2 linked regions of the Limosilactobacillus reuteri genome follow. The protein of the gene in region 1 binds, or shares a complex with, the protein of each later gene. Links are inferred from orthologs where the notes say so. Each region holds a gene or a part of one and is shown on either strand. Other genes may lie near its edges.

The links.
Region 2: the proteins of fabF (region 1) and acpP are in contact, whole or in part, in a solved structure (PDB 6OKG), measured with the Escherichia coli proteins. The link is inferred for Limosilactobacillus reuteri from one-to-one orthologs.

Annotation. Positions count from the first base shown.
Region 1 is NZ_CP059275.1:1,715,856-1,723,816, reverse strand. What follows is about bases 2,036-5,034. They hold fabF (beta-ketoacyl-ACP synthase II), read right to left. Parts: upstream 4,152-5,034; coding sequence 2,919-4,151; downstream 2,036-2,918. Other genes in these bases: accC (acetyl-CoA carboxylase biotin carboxylase subunit), read right to left, coding at 5,031-5,034; fabZ (3-hydroxyacyl-ACP dehydratase FabZ), read right to left, coding at 4,596-5,030; HHK02_RS10000 (acetyl-CoA carboxylase biotin carboxyl carrier protein), read right to left, coding at 4,152-4,595; fabG (3-oxoacyl-[acyl-carrier-protein] reductase), read right to left, coding at 2,184-2,918; HHK02_RS10015 (ACP S-malonyltransferase), read right to left, coding at 2,036-2,183. In the rest of the region: HHK02_RS10030 (MarR family winged helix-turn-helix transcriptional regulator), read right to left, coding at 1-8; HHK02_RS10025 (beta-ketoacyl-ACP synthase III), read right to left, coding at 9-983; HHK02_RS10020 (acyl carrier protein), read right to left, coding at 984-1,226; more of HHK02_RS10015, read right to left, coding at 1,233-2,035; more of accC, read right to left, coding at 5,035-6,401; HHK02_RS09985 (hypothetical protein), read right to left, coding at 6,402-6,596; accA (acetyl-CoA carboxylase carboxyltransferase subunit alpha), read right to left, coding at 7,074-7,850; enoyl-ACP reductase FabI, read right to left, coding at 7,851-7,961. UniProt on the Escherichia coli protein: Involved in the type II fatty acid elongation cycle. Catalyzes the elongation of a wide range of acyl-ACP by the addition of two carbons from malonyl-ACP to an acyl acceptor.
Region 2 is NZ_CP059275.1:716,221-724,181, reverse strand. The notes cover bases 3,114-6,112. They hold acpP (acyl carrier protein), read right to left. Parts: upstream 4,741-6,112; coding sequence 4,486-4,740; downstream 3,114-4,485. Other genes in these bases: recG (ATP-dependent DNA helicase RecG), read right to left, coding at 5,773-6,112; plsX (phosphate acyltransferase PlsX), read right to left, coding at 4,741-5,772; rnc (ribonuclease III), read right to left, coding at 3,784-4,485; smc (chromosome segregation protein SMC), read right to left, coding at 3,114-3,783. Outside these bases: signal recognition particle-docking protein FtsY, read right to left, coding at 1-219; more of smc, read right to left, coding at 220-3,113; more of recG, read right to left, coding at 6,113-7,809; HHK02_RS04165 (DAK2 domain-containing protein), read right to left, coding at 7,810-7,961. UniProt on the Escherichia coli protein: Carrier of the growing fatty acid chain in fatty acid biosynthesis.

The sequences.
Region 1 (7,961 bases):
TTACTCATTTAATAGTTTAAAATTATTGTTCCTGTACTTAACCCGCCACCAAAGCCACTCATTGCAATAATGTTACCTGGTTTAATCAATTTATGAGCAATAGCTTGAGTCAATAAAATTGGTTCACTAGCGGCAGCTGTATTCCCATATTCACTAATATTCATTGGAAACTTTGTAATTGGTTGCGCCAGTCTCTTTGCAATTTGGGTAATTATCCGTTCATTTGCTTGATGTAATAAAAAATAATCGATATCGTCTAATTTCAAATTAGCTTGTTGAACGGCAGAAGTGATTGATCGTGGTACTTCATGAGTGGCAAAGCGGTATACGTCACGGCCGGCCATCGTAAATGGTGAAAGGGATGTTAGTTGTTTAGGGAAGCCAGTTTTAGGCGTTGTTTTTCCGGCAATAATTTTATCTCCTAAGTCACCAAATGTATGGAGATCACGGCCGAGAATTAAAGGGGTTGTTGTAGTTGTCTTTTGAAGTAACACTCCGCCAGCCCCATCGCCGAACAATACGGCAGTACTTCGATCTTGCCAATCAATCAGTTTTGATAATACTTCTGCACCAATTACCATTGCATTTTTCCAATGAGAGCTTTTCAACATTAATTCAGCTGTATTAATGGCATAGATAAAACCAGTACAAGCTGCTGAGATATCAAACGCAATTGCATTTTTCGCACCTAATCTTCCTTGAACAATAGCAGCAGTTGAAGGAGTATAGGCATCAGGAGACATCGTTGCAATAATGATTAAATCAAGTTCAGTTGCCTTTAAATTGGCATTAGTCAATAACTGGGTACCAACATTGACAGCTAAATCTGAAGTATTTTCAGTGTTGCTGATATAACGTTGATGAATTCCAGTCCGCGTCTTAATCCACTCATCTGAAGTATTCATAATAGTTGATAATTGCTGGTTAGTAATTTTAAGGGGTGGATGATAACTCGCAGTACTAGTAATTCTTAAATTTTGCAATTATTTTTCATCCAACTGTTTCTTTACGAAATCAACAACGTCACTAATAGTCTCGATTCCTTCATCGGCATCTAATTCAATCTCAAATTTATCTTCAAGCTCATTCATAATTTCAAAAACATCAAGACTATCAGCATCAAGATCATCTTTGATTCGTGCATCCATTGTTACACGATTTTCGTCAACATCTAATTCATCAACAGTAATAGTTTTTACAGTATTAAAAATTTCCTCTTTAGTCATATCCATTTATCTGTCAGTTCCATCTTTTTGCTCCTTTATAAATTTTTCATAATCAGCAAGATTTTCAATGTGTTGGGTATTTAAGTGCTGGTCAACTTGGTGAGCGAAGCGAGATAACGTCTTTCCAGGACCAATTTCCAATATTGTGTCAATTTTCGCGTGCTTGACTAATTCCTTAACATTAGCTCCAAAGTGTGTTGGAACAGCTAATTGTTTTTCAAGAATTCCTGGAAGATCCTCACAATGAAACAAGCTGTTAGTAGTATTGCTAATAACTTCAATCTGTGGCTCATGGAAGTCGACTGTTTGTAACCGGTTATGCATCTGTTGACGTGCACCGTTAAAGAAGGGAGTATGGAATGCACCATTAACTTTGAGCAAGATCGTTCTTTTAGCAAGATTATCCTCTTCAATCTTTTTAAGGGTAGCCTTTAAGTCGGTTAATGTCCCGCCCACTACGATTTGTTGTGGTGAATTATAGTTGGCAATATAAACCCGCTGATTATTTTCTTGTTGAGCGGTGATTAGTTCTTGTATCTCTTGAAGTTGAGGATCAAGGACAGCTGCTAATGTACTTATTTCTCTATCCGCGTCTTGTTGCATAAAGTGAGCACGGTCCGCAACTAATTTAATTCCTTCTTCAAATGAAAGTGCATTACTAGCAATTAAAGCGGCGTACTCGCCTAAAGATAGGCCAATCATCCCCTTAATTGGTAGTTGAGGTAAATCCCGTTTTAACATTCGGTAGATTCCATAACTAATTGTTACAATTGCTGGTTGAACATATGCTGTTTTATTCAACTCCTTATGCTCGTTTTTCATAATTTTGAGCAAATCAAGTTCACAAACAGCGCTTGCCTGACTAACAATCCTTGAAAAAAGGGAGTCGGCCATAAGCTCGACTCCCATTCCCGATCGCTGTGCACCTTGACCGCTAAATAATATTCCGTAGTACATCTAAATTGTCATCCCACCGTCAACTACAATGGTTTGACCGGTCAAATAATCATTTTCTGCTAAAAATTTTGCGGTCTTAGCAACTTCTTCTGACTGCCCTAAGCGGTTGAGGGGGATACGACTGAGAATTTGTTCTTTTACTCGCTCAGATAATTTTTCAGTCATATCACTAGTAATCATTCCGGGAGCAATCGCATTGCAACGAATTCCGCGGCGCGCTCCTTCCTGGGCAATAGATTTAGTAAGGCCGATTATACCTGCCTTGCTTGCTGCATAATTAGCTTGTCCCGTATTACCATGGAGACCCACAATACTAGCAAGGTTGATAATGCAACCGGCTCTTTTTTTGAGCATCTTCTTAAAAATAGGTTGCGTTAACATAAATGTTCCGCGTAAATTAACATTGATGACCTGGTCAAAATCGCTCGCTTTCATTCCCATCATTAACTTATCATTCGTGATTCCCGCGTTATTGATAAGAATGTCGATCTTCTCGTATATTTGCCAAGCCGCTGCTGCTAATTCACTAACTGATTCTTCATTTGCAATATCGCCCTTAAGATAGTGATAATCCGCCCCTAGTAGATCTAGCTTTTCTTTAAACGTTTTTGGTAAGTTATCCTGCCGCCCATTGAGGATTAGCCGACTACCAGCCTTAGCAAACTCTAATGCAGTAGCCGCCCCAATCCCGCGTGTGCTTCCGCTTATAAAAACGACTTTATCTGTCAGTTCCATTCACTCCCATTTCTTAAAGGCTAAAACAGCATTATGCCCACCAAAACCAAAAGAATTACTAATTGCGTAACGGGCGGTTGAGGCGTTCCTATTTTCTGACGTTACAAGGTTAACTGAGCACTTCGGATCTTGATTAAAACAGCCTATATTCAACGGTAATTGTCCCTTTTGTAAAGCGGCTACTGTTAAGACTGCCTCAATTGCGCCCGCAGCCCCAAGCAAATGGCCGGTCATTCCCTTCGTTGAACTAACGCGAACATTACTATCGGAACCAAATACCTGATTGATTGCTTTGGATTCGCCTTCATCATTAGCATGAGTAGCGGTTCCGTGGGCATTAATATAGGAAATTTCGCTAGGACTAATTCCAGCTTCTTTAATTGCCAGTTCCATTGCTCTTGCCGCCCCTGCACCAGTTGGATCAGGGGATGTAATATGGTAAGCGTCCGAGGTAGCACCATAACCGACAATCTCACCAAGAATGTTAGCACCACGTTTTTGCGCATGCTCAAGATCCTCTAAAACAAGTGTTGCACCGCCTTCGCCCAAAACAAATCCTTGGCGTGCTTTATCAAATGGCAAAGAAGCTTTAAGCGGATCAGTTGCTTGTGATAATGCTGTTAATGCCGCAAAACCAGCAATCCCGATTTCATTCACCGAAGCCTCTGATCCACCGGCAATCATTACTTTGGCGCGTCCTTCTTTAACTTGACGAAAGGCTTCTCCAATTGCATTAGTTCCAGTGGCACAAGCAGTCACAATTGATGTACAAATATTTTGCGCATTAAAGTGAATGGAAATATTACCGGCTGCCATGTTAGCAATTGACATTGGAACAAACATTGGTGATACCCGTCTAGGACCCTTATCATGCATTTTGATAATTTGCTCTTGAATAGTTGTCAAACCACCAATTCCAGATCCATAGATAACACCCATGTCAACTGGCTTAGTATTTGTTTCATTAATCTCTGCCATTTCCATTGCTTCAATAGCACTTTGTAAGGCATATTGAGAATAAAGATCCATTCGATGCGCGGCTTTTTTCCCGATGACATCATTAGGGTCAAAATCGTCAATTTCACCTGCGACGGTAATTCCTGTCGGTTTGGAATCAAATTTCTTGATCGCTTTAATTCCAACTTTGCCGGCAAAACTATTACTTATAAATTCTTGAATACCATTACCATTAGGAGTAACAGCACCCATTCCTGTTATTACAACTCTTCTCATTTAGTCATTATCTTTATCCTCCTGAACTGAGAAAAGTGGTTGTTCTACTTCAACTAATTCTTCATTGCTTACACAAATTGAAGTAATGATTCCGTTAAAAGGACTTTTTATTTCTGTCATCATTTTCATTGCTTCAATCACACAAACAACATCCCCCTTTTTTACATGGTCGCCACTTTTAACATAGGGATCTGCATCGGGGGTTGGTTGGAGATAGACTGTTCCGACTAGGGGCGCAGTTATATTTTGAGTTGGCTGTTCGTTTGCCTTTTTCTTAACTGAAGGTATTTGCTCTGTTTTTTCGGTTGTTATAAGATCTTCATGCTTGTGAGTTTGCTTATTTTTGCTTAAATAGAGCTGAAAGGAATCTTGATTTATTTCTAATTCACGAATATCAGAATCTTCAAAATTTTGCATTAATGTTTGAATTTCTTTAAATTCCAACTACCCAATCATAAAAGTTAATTCGGCTGTACAGGCTTTTTTACCATCGACTGTTGCGATTCCCTTACCAATTCCAATGTTTTTGTGCACTTTTTCTAGGTTGACTTCTAACTTTAATGTGTCACCAGGGCGAACTACTTTACGAAATTCTGCTGATCGAATTCCACCAAAATAGGCTGTTTTTCCTTGGAACTCTTCTTGTGATAAGAGAGCGACGGCACCTGTTTGCGCCAATGATTCAACAATCAATGCTCCTGGTAAAACTGGATTTTTGGGGAAATGGCCATTAAAAACCTCTTCATTGATCGTGACATTACGCCGTGCGATTGCCTTCTTACCGGGGATTAATTCATCAACTTGGTCAATTAGTAACATTGGGTAACGATGAGGAAGGATTTTTTGAATTTCAGTTATATCTAAAGTTTTATTAGTCATTCACGCTGTCAGCCCCTCCTTCCATTGCGACAAGAAAGAGTCTTCAAGAAACGTTGTTGAAGCTGTTCCTGCCAGAAATTTAGAATTATTTAGGATTGCTAAATGGAAATTTTGATTGGTTGTTACGCCCGTAATTACCATTTCATTCAAAAGTCGTTTGATTTTTTCAATAGCTTCTTGGCGATCTTGACCAAGGGCAATTACCTTAGCGATCATTGAATCATAATAAGGAGTGATCTTACTGCCAGGATAAATAGCAGTATCAATGCGCATCCCCAAATTACCAACTGGAAGATACAAGTAATTAATCGTCCCAGTCACTGGCATAAAGTTTTGTTTAGGATTTTCAGCATTTATCCGACACTCAATTGCATGTCCATTAACCTGAATATCCTGTTGGGTAAAGGGAAGTGGTTCATTCGCAGCGACAATAACCTGTGCCTTCACTAAGTCGATCCCAGTTACCATCTCCGTCACTGTATGTTCAACCTGGATACGAGTGTTCATTTCCATAAAGTAAAAGTGATGGTTTTTGTCCATTAGAAATTCTATTGTCCCCGTATTATGATAGTTAATCGCATTAATGGCTCGTATGGCGATTTGCCCTAGCTTTTTTCGCTCTTGTTCATTTACTAGGACGCAAGGACTTTCTTCAATCAATTTTTGTTTATTTCGTTGAATCGAGCAGTCACGTTCAGGAAAGAAAACGGCATTGCCAAAATTATCACGAAATACTTGAACCTCAATGTGTTTAACATTCTCCATAATCTTTTCAAGGTACATTCGGTCATCATTAAACGAAAGACGGGCTTCGTTTTGGGCCTCGCTAAATATTTGCCGCATCTGGTTATGATCGTTAATTCGTCGGATCCCTTTACCGCCACCACCAGCAGCTGCTTTTAACAAAATTGGATACCCAATCTTGTTTGCAACATCAACAGCGTCATTAACATTGGTAATATAGTCATCGCTTCCAGGAATCACAGGCACCCCTGATTTTTTCATTTGCTCCCGTGCATGCTCCTTATTTCCCATTAAGTCAATCACTGAGGCTTGGGGACCGATGAACGTAATTCCGCATTCTTCACACATTGTCGCAAATTCCGCATTTTCTGATAGAAAGCCAAAGCCAGGATGGATCGCCTGGGCACCTGTACCAAGAGCAGCTTCTAAAATGTTTTTCGCATTCAAATATGAATCTTGGGCCCGGGCAGTTCCAACGCATACAGCTTCATCCGCTAGTTGAACATGAAGACTTTCGCGGTCTGCAGTTGAATAGATAGCTACTGTCTTAATTCCTAGCTCCCGTAATGACCGTATTATCCTGACAGCAATTTCACCACGATTAGCCACTAGTACTTTGGAAAACATTCAATGACGAGCAGGTATTCGTAATCCATAGTTACAGTTAGGACAAACAGCAAATTGTGTTAACTGCTTGGTGAATAGTAATTGATGACAATGTGGACACCTTAGCCACATTTGATCTGGGACCCTTTCATCAGCATTTTTATCTGCTTTGATGTGCCGTTCACTTAAAGTATTATTTTGATCATATAATTTCACTCATTCATTAGCAACGCTCCTTGTTTTTAATAGCCATTCAAGCAGCTTTTTTTCATCTTGACGTTTTACAATTCGATCAATAAACCCATGATGCAGGATGTTTTCAGCTGATTGGAGGTCGACAGGAATTTGCTGGTGGATCGTCTGCTCAATAACGCGACGGCCAGCAAAGCCAACAAGTGCATGGGGCTCAGCGAGAATAATATCTCCGTCCATCGCGAAACTAGCAGTTACTCCACCAGTTGTTGGATCGGTTAATACCACGATGTATAAAAGGCCGGCAGCAGCATGCTCATTTATTGCTTGTGAAATCTTAGCCATCTGCATTAGCGACATAATTCCTTCTTGCATCCGTGCCCCGCCTGAAGCAGTGAATAGTACTACTGCTTGACGATGGATAGTTGCATATTCAAATAAGCGCGTTATCTTTTCACCGGTAACAGTTCCGAGGGATCCCATAATAAATGTTGGATCCATTTAAAACTTTCGATAACGTTTTTTTCTGTTTGCTAGAAGTTGGTTTGGCGGTAATTCTTGCAGTTTGTTTAATCGCTTTAGTAAAACCTGCTCGATATTTTTGCAAGTTTTACGATGCTCTTCGCTTTCTGGAATAATTCCTTCGATAATCCCTTGTTTTAATAAAGCTTGCGGCACCATTTGCATTAATTCTGCCGCTTTATCTGCTTTCGTACTATCTTTCCACATGATGGAGGCAAACCCTTCAGGAGATAAAATAGAATAAGTACTGTTTTCTAACATCCATACTTCATCTCCACATGCCAATGCTAAGGCTCCCCCACTACCTCCTTCACCATAAATAATCGTGATAATTGGAATGGCAAGCTGATTTATTTGTAAAATGTTTTGGGCAATCGCACTTCCTTGCCCATTTTCTTCGGCTTCCTTGCTAGGAAATGCTCCTGCGGTATTAACAAAACAGAATACAGGTCGCTTAAATTTAGCTGCTTGCTTAATTAAGCGGAGTGCCTTGCGATAACCACTAGGCATTGGTGAGCCAAAATGCTTTATAATTTTATCGTCTGTTGTTTTTCCTCGATCGGTGGTAATGACGGTGACTGCTTGCTGATAGAAAGTAGCAATTCCACCAACGATTGCAGGATCATCCCCGCCTGCCCGGTCGCCGTGCAACTCAACAAAATCTGGGAAAACGTTTTGAATAATCTCCATCCCCGTAATTTTATTGTCGCTGCGAGCACGTTTAACAATCTCACTTGCTGATAATTGTTCATTCATTTAAATCAAATGTACCCCCTTATCAACATAAATAGTATCACCAGTGATTCCGGTTGATAAATCGCTCATTAAGAATGCACACACATTCCCAATTTCGCTAATAGTCACATC
Region 2 (7,961 bases), 1.0 Mb from region 1 along the record:
TTCGTGAGTTCCATCCGGGTTAATCTTTTCCTCATAGCTATCGGCAGGAGGAATATTTACCGGTTCCGGATGAATTGGTGCAGAAGCTGGTGTCGCACTCGTCGTATCTGCTGCTTCATCTTCATGCGCGGTTTCAGATTGAACAACTGCGCTTGAACTATCAGGCGTTTTTTCCTCTTCTTTTTTCTTATGACGGCGAAAAATATCAAATAATCCCATTTAATTGTCACTCTCTTGTAAAGTATCAACAACGTCCACTGATACCATCTTTGAAACTCCTGATTCTTGCATTGTAACCCCGTACAGTACATCAGCGTCCATCATCGTTCCCTTGCGGTGGGTAATGACGATAAATTGTGGACCTTCAGTACCAAATTTGCTGAGGTAGTGTGCAAAACGTTGTACATTGACCTCATCCAAGGCTGCCTCTGGTTCATCAAGAATTGCAAATGGAACTGGGCGGACTTTTAAAATAGCGAATAGTAAGGTAATCGCCGTTAATGCTCGCTCCCCACCGGATAACAATGAAAGATGTTGATTTTTCTTTCCCGGTGGCTGGGCCATAATATCGACTCCGGTTGTTAATAAGTCATGGGGATCGGTTAAGACGAGTTTAGCATGACCACCAGAGAAAATTTGTTGGAACGTCTCATCAAACTTTTGTGAAACCTGATTAAAGGTTGTAATAAACCGTTTCTTGACTTGGGCATCCATCTCACCCATCGTCTGATTAAGCTGAGCTCGAGAGGCGAGCAAGTCGTCTTGTTGTCCCTTCAAGAAATCGTACCGTTCACGAACACGCTCATATTCTTCAATCGCTCCAACATTAACTTGACCAAGATCATCCAATCCCCGCTTTAATAGCTTCAACCGGGTCGCTAAGATCTCTTCGTCCAAGTCACTCATCTGTTGACGAGCTTCATCAATGGTCATGGAATATTGCTCAGATAATCGATTAAGAGCTTGCTCAACCATTGATTCACACTTCACGCGCTCTTCATTTAAGTTATTACGATCATCAAGGGCTGCCCGCTGAAGTTCTTGCAGACGATTATAATGTGCTTCGGCTTGTGACAGCTTTTGCTCAAGTTCTTCAAGAGCAACTGAATTATCTTCCAGTTGCACCTTAGCTTTTGCCTGCTCTTCTTTAGCATCTTTTAAGGCTGTCTGTGTCGATTTTTCACTTGTTGATTGACTAGCTGATTGAGTCGTTAACTCAGCGATTGCAACCGTGACCTTTTCTAAACTCTCCTCAGCTTCTCGCCATTGCCGGTTATACTCTTGACTTTGGCGTTGATATTGTTGAAGTCGTTCTTCGGCCACTGCAATTTTTTGTTGCATTTGTGCTAATTGTCGTGCCTGAGTCGACGCATCATTCTGTAATTCATCGATCTGGGTAAGAATTTGCTTAATCTTTGCCACAACTTGCGTCAATTTCTGGTTTACTTTATCAGCTTGTTCATTATTTTGTTGAACTTGTGATTCGTAATCCTGATGTTGAGTGTCTTGCTGTTTATTTTGGGTTTCTAAAATCTGTACCCGATTAGTAAGCGTCTCATGCTTACTTGAGATCAACTGGCAATTACTTTCTTGCTCATGAAACTTATCTTGTAAAGTCTGAACTTGTTGCTGATAATCAGCTACTACTTGTTCGTTCGCTTTTTGCGCTTGTTGTAGTTTAGTAATTTCTTGCTCTAAGTTTGCTGCAAGCTGTTCCTGTTTTTTTAGCTCTTCTTCTAGTTGCTTAGCCATTTGCTTTTGACTTAAAAGTCCTGTTCGTTGACTACGGGTGGCTCCCCCAGTCATCGCTCCACTAGCATTGATCAACTGACCGTCAAGAGTTACCACCCGTACCATATGACGACCTGCACGAGCAATCTCAGTGGCATGATCAAGGTTGTCAGCAATAACCGTTGTTCCTAGTAAGTGGTCAGCAATAATCTGAAACTTTTGATCAAACTTAATAAGTTCTGTTGCTCGACCCAAAAAGCCAGGGAGACCAGTTAGTTGTGGCCAAATGTTTAATGGTCGCCGGTGGCTAAGCGTATCAAGCGGCAAAATAGTTACCCGGCCAGCGCGAGTCTTAATCAAGAAGTTAATAATTGCTTTGGCAGTAGCTTGCCGGTCAACAACCAATTGCTGAAGCTGGCTTCCTAATACTGTTTCAACCGCTTGCGTGTACTTGGCAGGAACATCAAATAATTCACTGACTGCTCCCGCCAATCCAGGAAATTGCTGCCGTTGCCGAAGGACTTCTTGAACTCCCCGGTAATAGCCGCTATATTCATCGGCCATTGACTGATAAGCGTTAATTCGCGACTTAAGCGACCGTACATCTCCTAATGCTGCATACCAATCACGTTGTTTTGTTTGGTACCCGTAATTAAGTTTTTCACGGTGATCTTGAGCTGCTTTTAGTTTTTCACTGACAGTCTGTAGGCTTCCCTTAGTAATGGCTACTTCTTGTTGGTAGCGGTCATATTCTTGATTAATTTCTGCAAGCTGGTTCTTAGTAGCGTCAAGTTCCTCGACATTCTGACGTTGAAGACTCATCGCCTGTTCATGATTACGTGACAAGAAAGATTGCTGATTATGAATCGTTGTTCTTTCCTGCATCAAGCTAACTTGTTGGTTACGTAAATCCTCCACTTGCTGTTTTAGGGTCGCGATCCGCTCACTGCTACTCATCTTTCTGGCTGTTTCAAACTCAGCTTGCTGACCATTAATCAACGCTTTTTGTTCAGCCAATTGCTCGTCATTTGCCTGTTGGTTTGCCTTAACCTCTTTTAAACGTGCATTGAGTTCAGCCTGTTGGGTAGTTAACCGCCGTTGCTCATTTTCACGTTGTTCACGACGAACACTGGAAACCGATTGCTGATTCTCATACTTAGCAATTGCCTCCGTCTGATTTAAGATAATCGCTTGGAGACGATCTTTAGTTGCGTTTAGTTGTTGACGCTTTTGCTTCAAATTATCAAGCTGTTGCTGATCGCGGCCTGCTTGTCCTTGATAGTCCCTTACCATCGCTTCTGCTTGATCGAGCTTGGCACCTAATTTGGTTAACTTTTCATAGTACTCGTCATAATGACGAACCGTTTGTGTCCGATCAAGCACATCAAATTGTTTCTTTTGTTCCAAGTAATCTTGGGCAATTGCACTTTGCTCTTCTAAAGGTTCGATCTGCTTTTCTAACTCACTAATAATGTCATTTACCCGGTTAAGGTTTTCCATCGTCGTAGTAAGTCGCTTTTCAGCTGTTTCTTTATTCTTCTTATACTTGGCAACTCCCGCAACGGTTTCAATGATTCCCCGCCGATCAATTGGTTTACCGTTAAAAATTTCTTCAATCCGTCCCTGGGAAATAATGGAAAAGGATTCTCGACCTAAACCAGAATCAATGAATAAGTCTGTAATGTCCTTTAAGCGGACGCTTTGGTCATTGATTAAGTACTCACTATCACCATTGCGGTATATTTTACGAGTAATGGTAAGCTCAGTAAATTCACTAGCTAAGTAATGATCGCTATTATCTAGCGTAATCGAAACTAGGGCCCGGTTTAAAGGTTTACGATCTGATGACCCATTAAAGATAACATCAGCCATCCGATCTCCCCGTAAATGATGAGCCGACTGTTCGCCCATTACCCATTGAATAGCTTCGATAATATTACTCTTTCCACTACCATTCGGACCAACAATCCCTGTCATTCCGGGCTCAAATTTAATTGTTGTTTTTTGGGCAAAGGATTTAAAGCCGTCCAAAGTTAAAGACAATAATTGCATCTATTTATTTTTATTTCTCATATTATCAAGTGCCTGTTGTGCTGCTTGCATTTCAGCATGCTTCTTTGATGAGCCCTTTCCTTCACCGATAACGTCACCGTTAGCAGTAACATTTACTTTAAATTCAGGGTCATTTTCTGTTCCGCTTTCCTCCACCAAATGATATTCAATGGCAATGTCACCGTCACGTTGGAGAAATTCCTGAAGACTGGTCTTGGCATCAACAGCATGATCAAACCAGCCCATATCAAGTTTAGGAAAGATAACCCGTTGGACAAATTTTTCGACTGCTGGTCGGCCTTGATCTAAATAGAGGGCACCAATAAATGATTCAAAAATATCACATAGCAAGCCTGGCCGTTCTCTTGCGCCGGCCATTTCCTCACCATGACCCAAGCGAATATATTGATCAAAATGACATTCCTTGGCAAATTTAGAAAAACTATCTTCACATACCATTGCCGCTCTTAAGCGAGTAAGTTTTCCCTGTGGCAATTCAGGGAAACGTTTATAAATATATTCTGAAACGATCAGTTCCAACACAGCATCGCCAAGAAATTCAATCCGTTCGTAATATTTTAATCCTTGGTTAGGATGTTCATTTACATACGAAGCTTGAGTAAAAGCTTCTGCTAATAAAGCAGGATTATCAAAATGAATATTAAATTCCTTGGCCAGGTAGTCTTGTAATTCTTTGATCATTTAGTTGGCAGTATGTTCTGCAATGTAATCAACAACTTCACCGATTGTACTTAACTTTTCAGCATCTTCATCATTAATTTCTTCGCCAAACGTATCCTCTAATTCGAGAACAAATTCAACAAAGTCAATTGAATCAGCATCCAAATCTGTCTTTAAGTTCAAATCATCAGTAATCTTAGCCCGATCAACATCAAAATGGTCAGCAACAATCTCTGAAACCTTATTAAAGATTTCTGTTTTCTTATTATCAGCCATCTATTCGTTTTTCTTAGAATTGTCTAGATTTTCGGTGTTATCAAAAAACTCAACTGTTTTTTCAATCACACCCGTTTTGATCATCGTTCTGATTTGACTAATTGTATTTTTCACTGCTAAAGCATCAGCAGATCCATGAGTCTTAACAACGGGGGCCTTAAGTCCTAATAAGACTGCCCCACCATAAGTTGAAGCACTCATTTTTTGCCCGATTTGATGGAAAACGGGCTTTAGCATAAGATAACCTAACTTAGCACGGAGACCACCATGTAAGATTCCATCTTTAATTAACGTCATCATCATCTTAGCGGTTCCTTCAGTCGCTTTCAAGGCCGCATTTGCCGTCCACCCATCACTTACGACAACATCTGCCTTGCCAAACAGGAGGTCGCCAGACTCAATATTGCCGACAAAATTCAAATCGTCTTTGCTATTGAGGATTTGCCATACTTCTTTATGTAATTTGTCACCCTTATCTTCTTCTGCCCCATTGTTTAATAGCGCAATCCGAGGATTCGCAACTCCCAATACATTTTCGGCATAGAATTTACCAAGGTAAGCATATTGTTCCAAATTTTTCTCTTTACTTTCAGCATTTGCACCAGTATCGAGGTAGACAAAATTATGTCGACTAGCACCCGGCTTGGCAATTGGCAAAATACTAGTGAGTCCCGGACGGTCAATTCCTTTAATACGGCCAACAATGAAGAGGCCGGCCGCCAAAATTGCCCCAGTGTTTCCCGCAGAAAAGAAGGCATCAGCTTTTCCTTCTTTAACTGCTGTTGCCGCGCGAACAATTGACGAATCTTTTTTTCGTCGAATCGCCCGGACTGGTTCTTCACCCATTGAAATCTCTTCACTGGTAGCAACAATATTAAGCCGCTCATTATTTTTTATTAAGGGTTTAACCTTGTCTGGATTTCCATAAAGGTCAAATTCTAGGTCGGGGTAAAGGTCTCGGGCCTCTTCTACCCCTTCAATGATTACTTGGGGAGCATTATCTCCACCCATTGCATCAACAGCAATTTTCATTTAGTCAAAGTGCGTCTCCAGTTCATGACGCTTTAAATATAAAACAAGTGGCTGATTTTCATCGACCTGATCCCAATTGGGCATCCCTAATAGGTTCCCAGCATCAGCACGGGCAATTTGCAGCATTTTCAAATCAGCAACCGGATCACCCACTTTAAATTCTGGCATCCCCGATTGCTTTTTTCCTAAAATATCTCCAGATCCCCGTAGTTTCAAGTCTTGTTCAGCTATCTTAAATCCATCATCGGTAGCAACCATCGTTTTCATCCGGGCTTTTCCTTCATCAGTTTTCGGATCGGCAATTAAGAGACAATAACTTTGTCGACTGCCTCGACCAACCCGACCACGTAATTGGTGAAGCTGTGCAAGCCCAAAACGATCAGCATCATATATAACCATTACCGTTGCATTAGGATTATCAACACCAACTTCAATAACCGTGGTTGCAACTAAAACTTGAAGCTCACCAGATTTAAACTGGCGCATCGCTTCATCTTTTTCTTCCGTCCCCATTCGTCCATGGAGTAAGCCCACTTTATAAGCTGGCTCAAGATCGGCCGATAGCTGATTATAAAGATCAGTCGCGTTTTGTACATCTAAAGCCGCTGATTCCTCAATCAAAGGACTCACAACATACGCCTGTGCTCCTTGCTTTAATTGGTCACGTAAGAAATGGATTGCTGCGGCATGTTGGTTAGACTGTAGCCACTTTGTTTGAATTGGTTTTCGCCCAGCCGGTAATTGGTCAATTATCGAAACATCCATTTCACCATAATTAGTAATCGCTAGTGTCCGTGGGATAGGGGTCGCTGTCATGGCTAATACATCAGGATGTTCGCCTTTTTCACGAAGTTGCTGACGCTGGTTGACCCCAAAACGGTGCTGTTCATCAGTAATTACCAGACCAAGATTAGCATACTCAACTCCATCTTGAATTAGCGCATGGGTTCCGACAATGAGGTTGACATCCCCCCGCTTCATCGCCGTCAATAGTTCCCGATGTTGCTTAGCAGTCAATGAACCAGTCAGAAGAGCAACCTGGACATGGGTTCCTTCAAAAATTTTCGCTAATTTCTCAGCATGTTGTCCTGCCAGAATTTCTGTCGGCGCCATTAAAGCTGCTTGATAACCGGCAGTAATAGCTGCATAAATGGCAATAGCAGCAACAATTGTTTTTCCAGAACCAACATCTCCCTGTAACAATCGATTCATCTGGTATGGTTGACGCATATCACGGCAAATTTCATTAACAACCCGTTTTTGGGCATCAGTTAATTCAAATGGGAGTCCGCCAATAAATTCTTTTAACTCGTCATTATGGTATAAAATCCGCTCGCCATCTTCTTGACGGTGGGCACGGCGAATTGCTTGCAGTCGTAACTGAAACAGGAAAAACTCTTCGTAAGCTGCTGTTCGGCGGGCGGCTTTTGCAGTTGCCTGAGTTTGTGGAAAGTGAATTTCCCTAATCATTTGTCGCCGATCCATTAACCGGTATCGTTGACGAATCGTTTCTGGCAAATACGTTGGAATGATATTGGCATATTCCTCGTAAGCTTGACGAATAAAACTTTGGAGGACATTTTGCCGGATATGCTTATTCACCGCATAGACCGCACCAAACTCATTTCGATCATCAGCTTTTTCCTTAAGAAGCTTGTTTCCTGTTACTTGACGGCGAGATGCATCCCATTTCCCCATTACAGTTACTTGCTGATTTAGTTCGATTTGCTTTTTAATATAGGGCTGATTAAAAAAAGTTGCGATCACCACTTCATTACCTACCTGCATTCGAAAGGTAAGCCGGTTGCGCCGATAACCATAGCGGACCAAGAGCGGTTCTGACACCACTACTCCTTGAAGAGTAATTTTCTGCTTATCCTTGGCGCTTTCAATGTCTGTAGGCGTAAAATCGTTATAGCGAGTGGGATAATACGTCAACAAATCTTCAATAGTATCTATTCCCAGAGTAGCTAGATCTGCTACCCGCTTAGGACCAACTCCTTTTAAATTGGCGACGGAATCCGTTAAACTCCGCAACTATTCAACCGAAATCAGGTACGGATAAACTGGCTGACCACCATCGTAAATCTGAATATCTAATTCATCATCTACTTCTTCAACTGCTGCTTTAATCTCTTCAGCAGTTTTTTGATCACCACCAGCTCCATATAAGATCGTTACAATTTCAC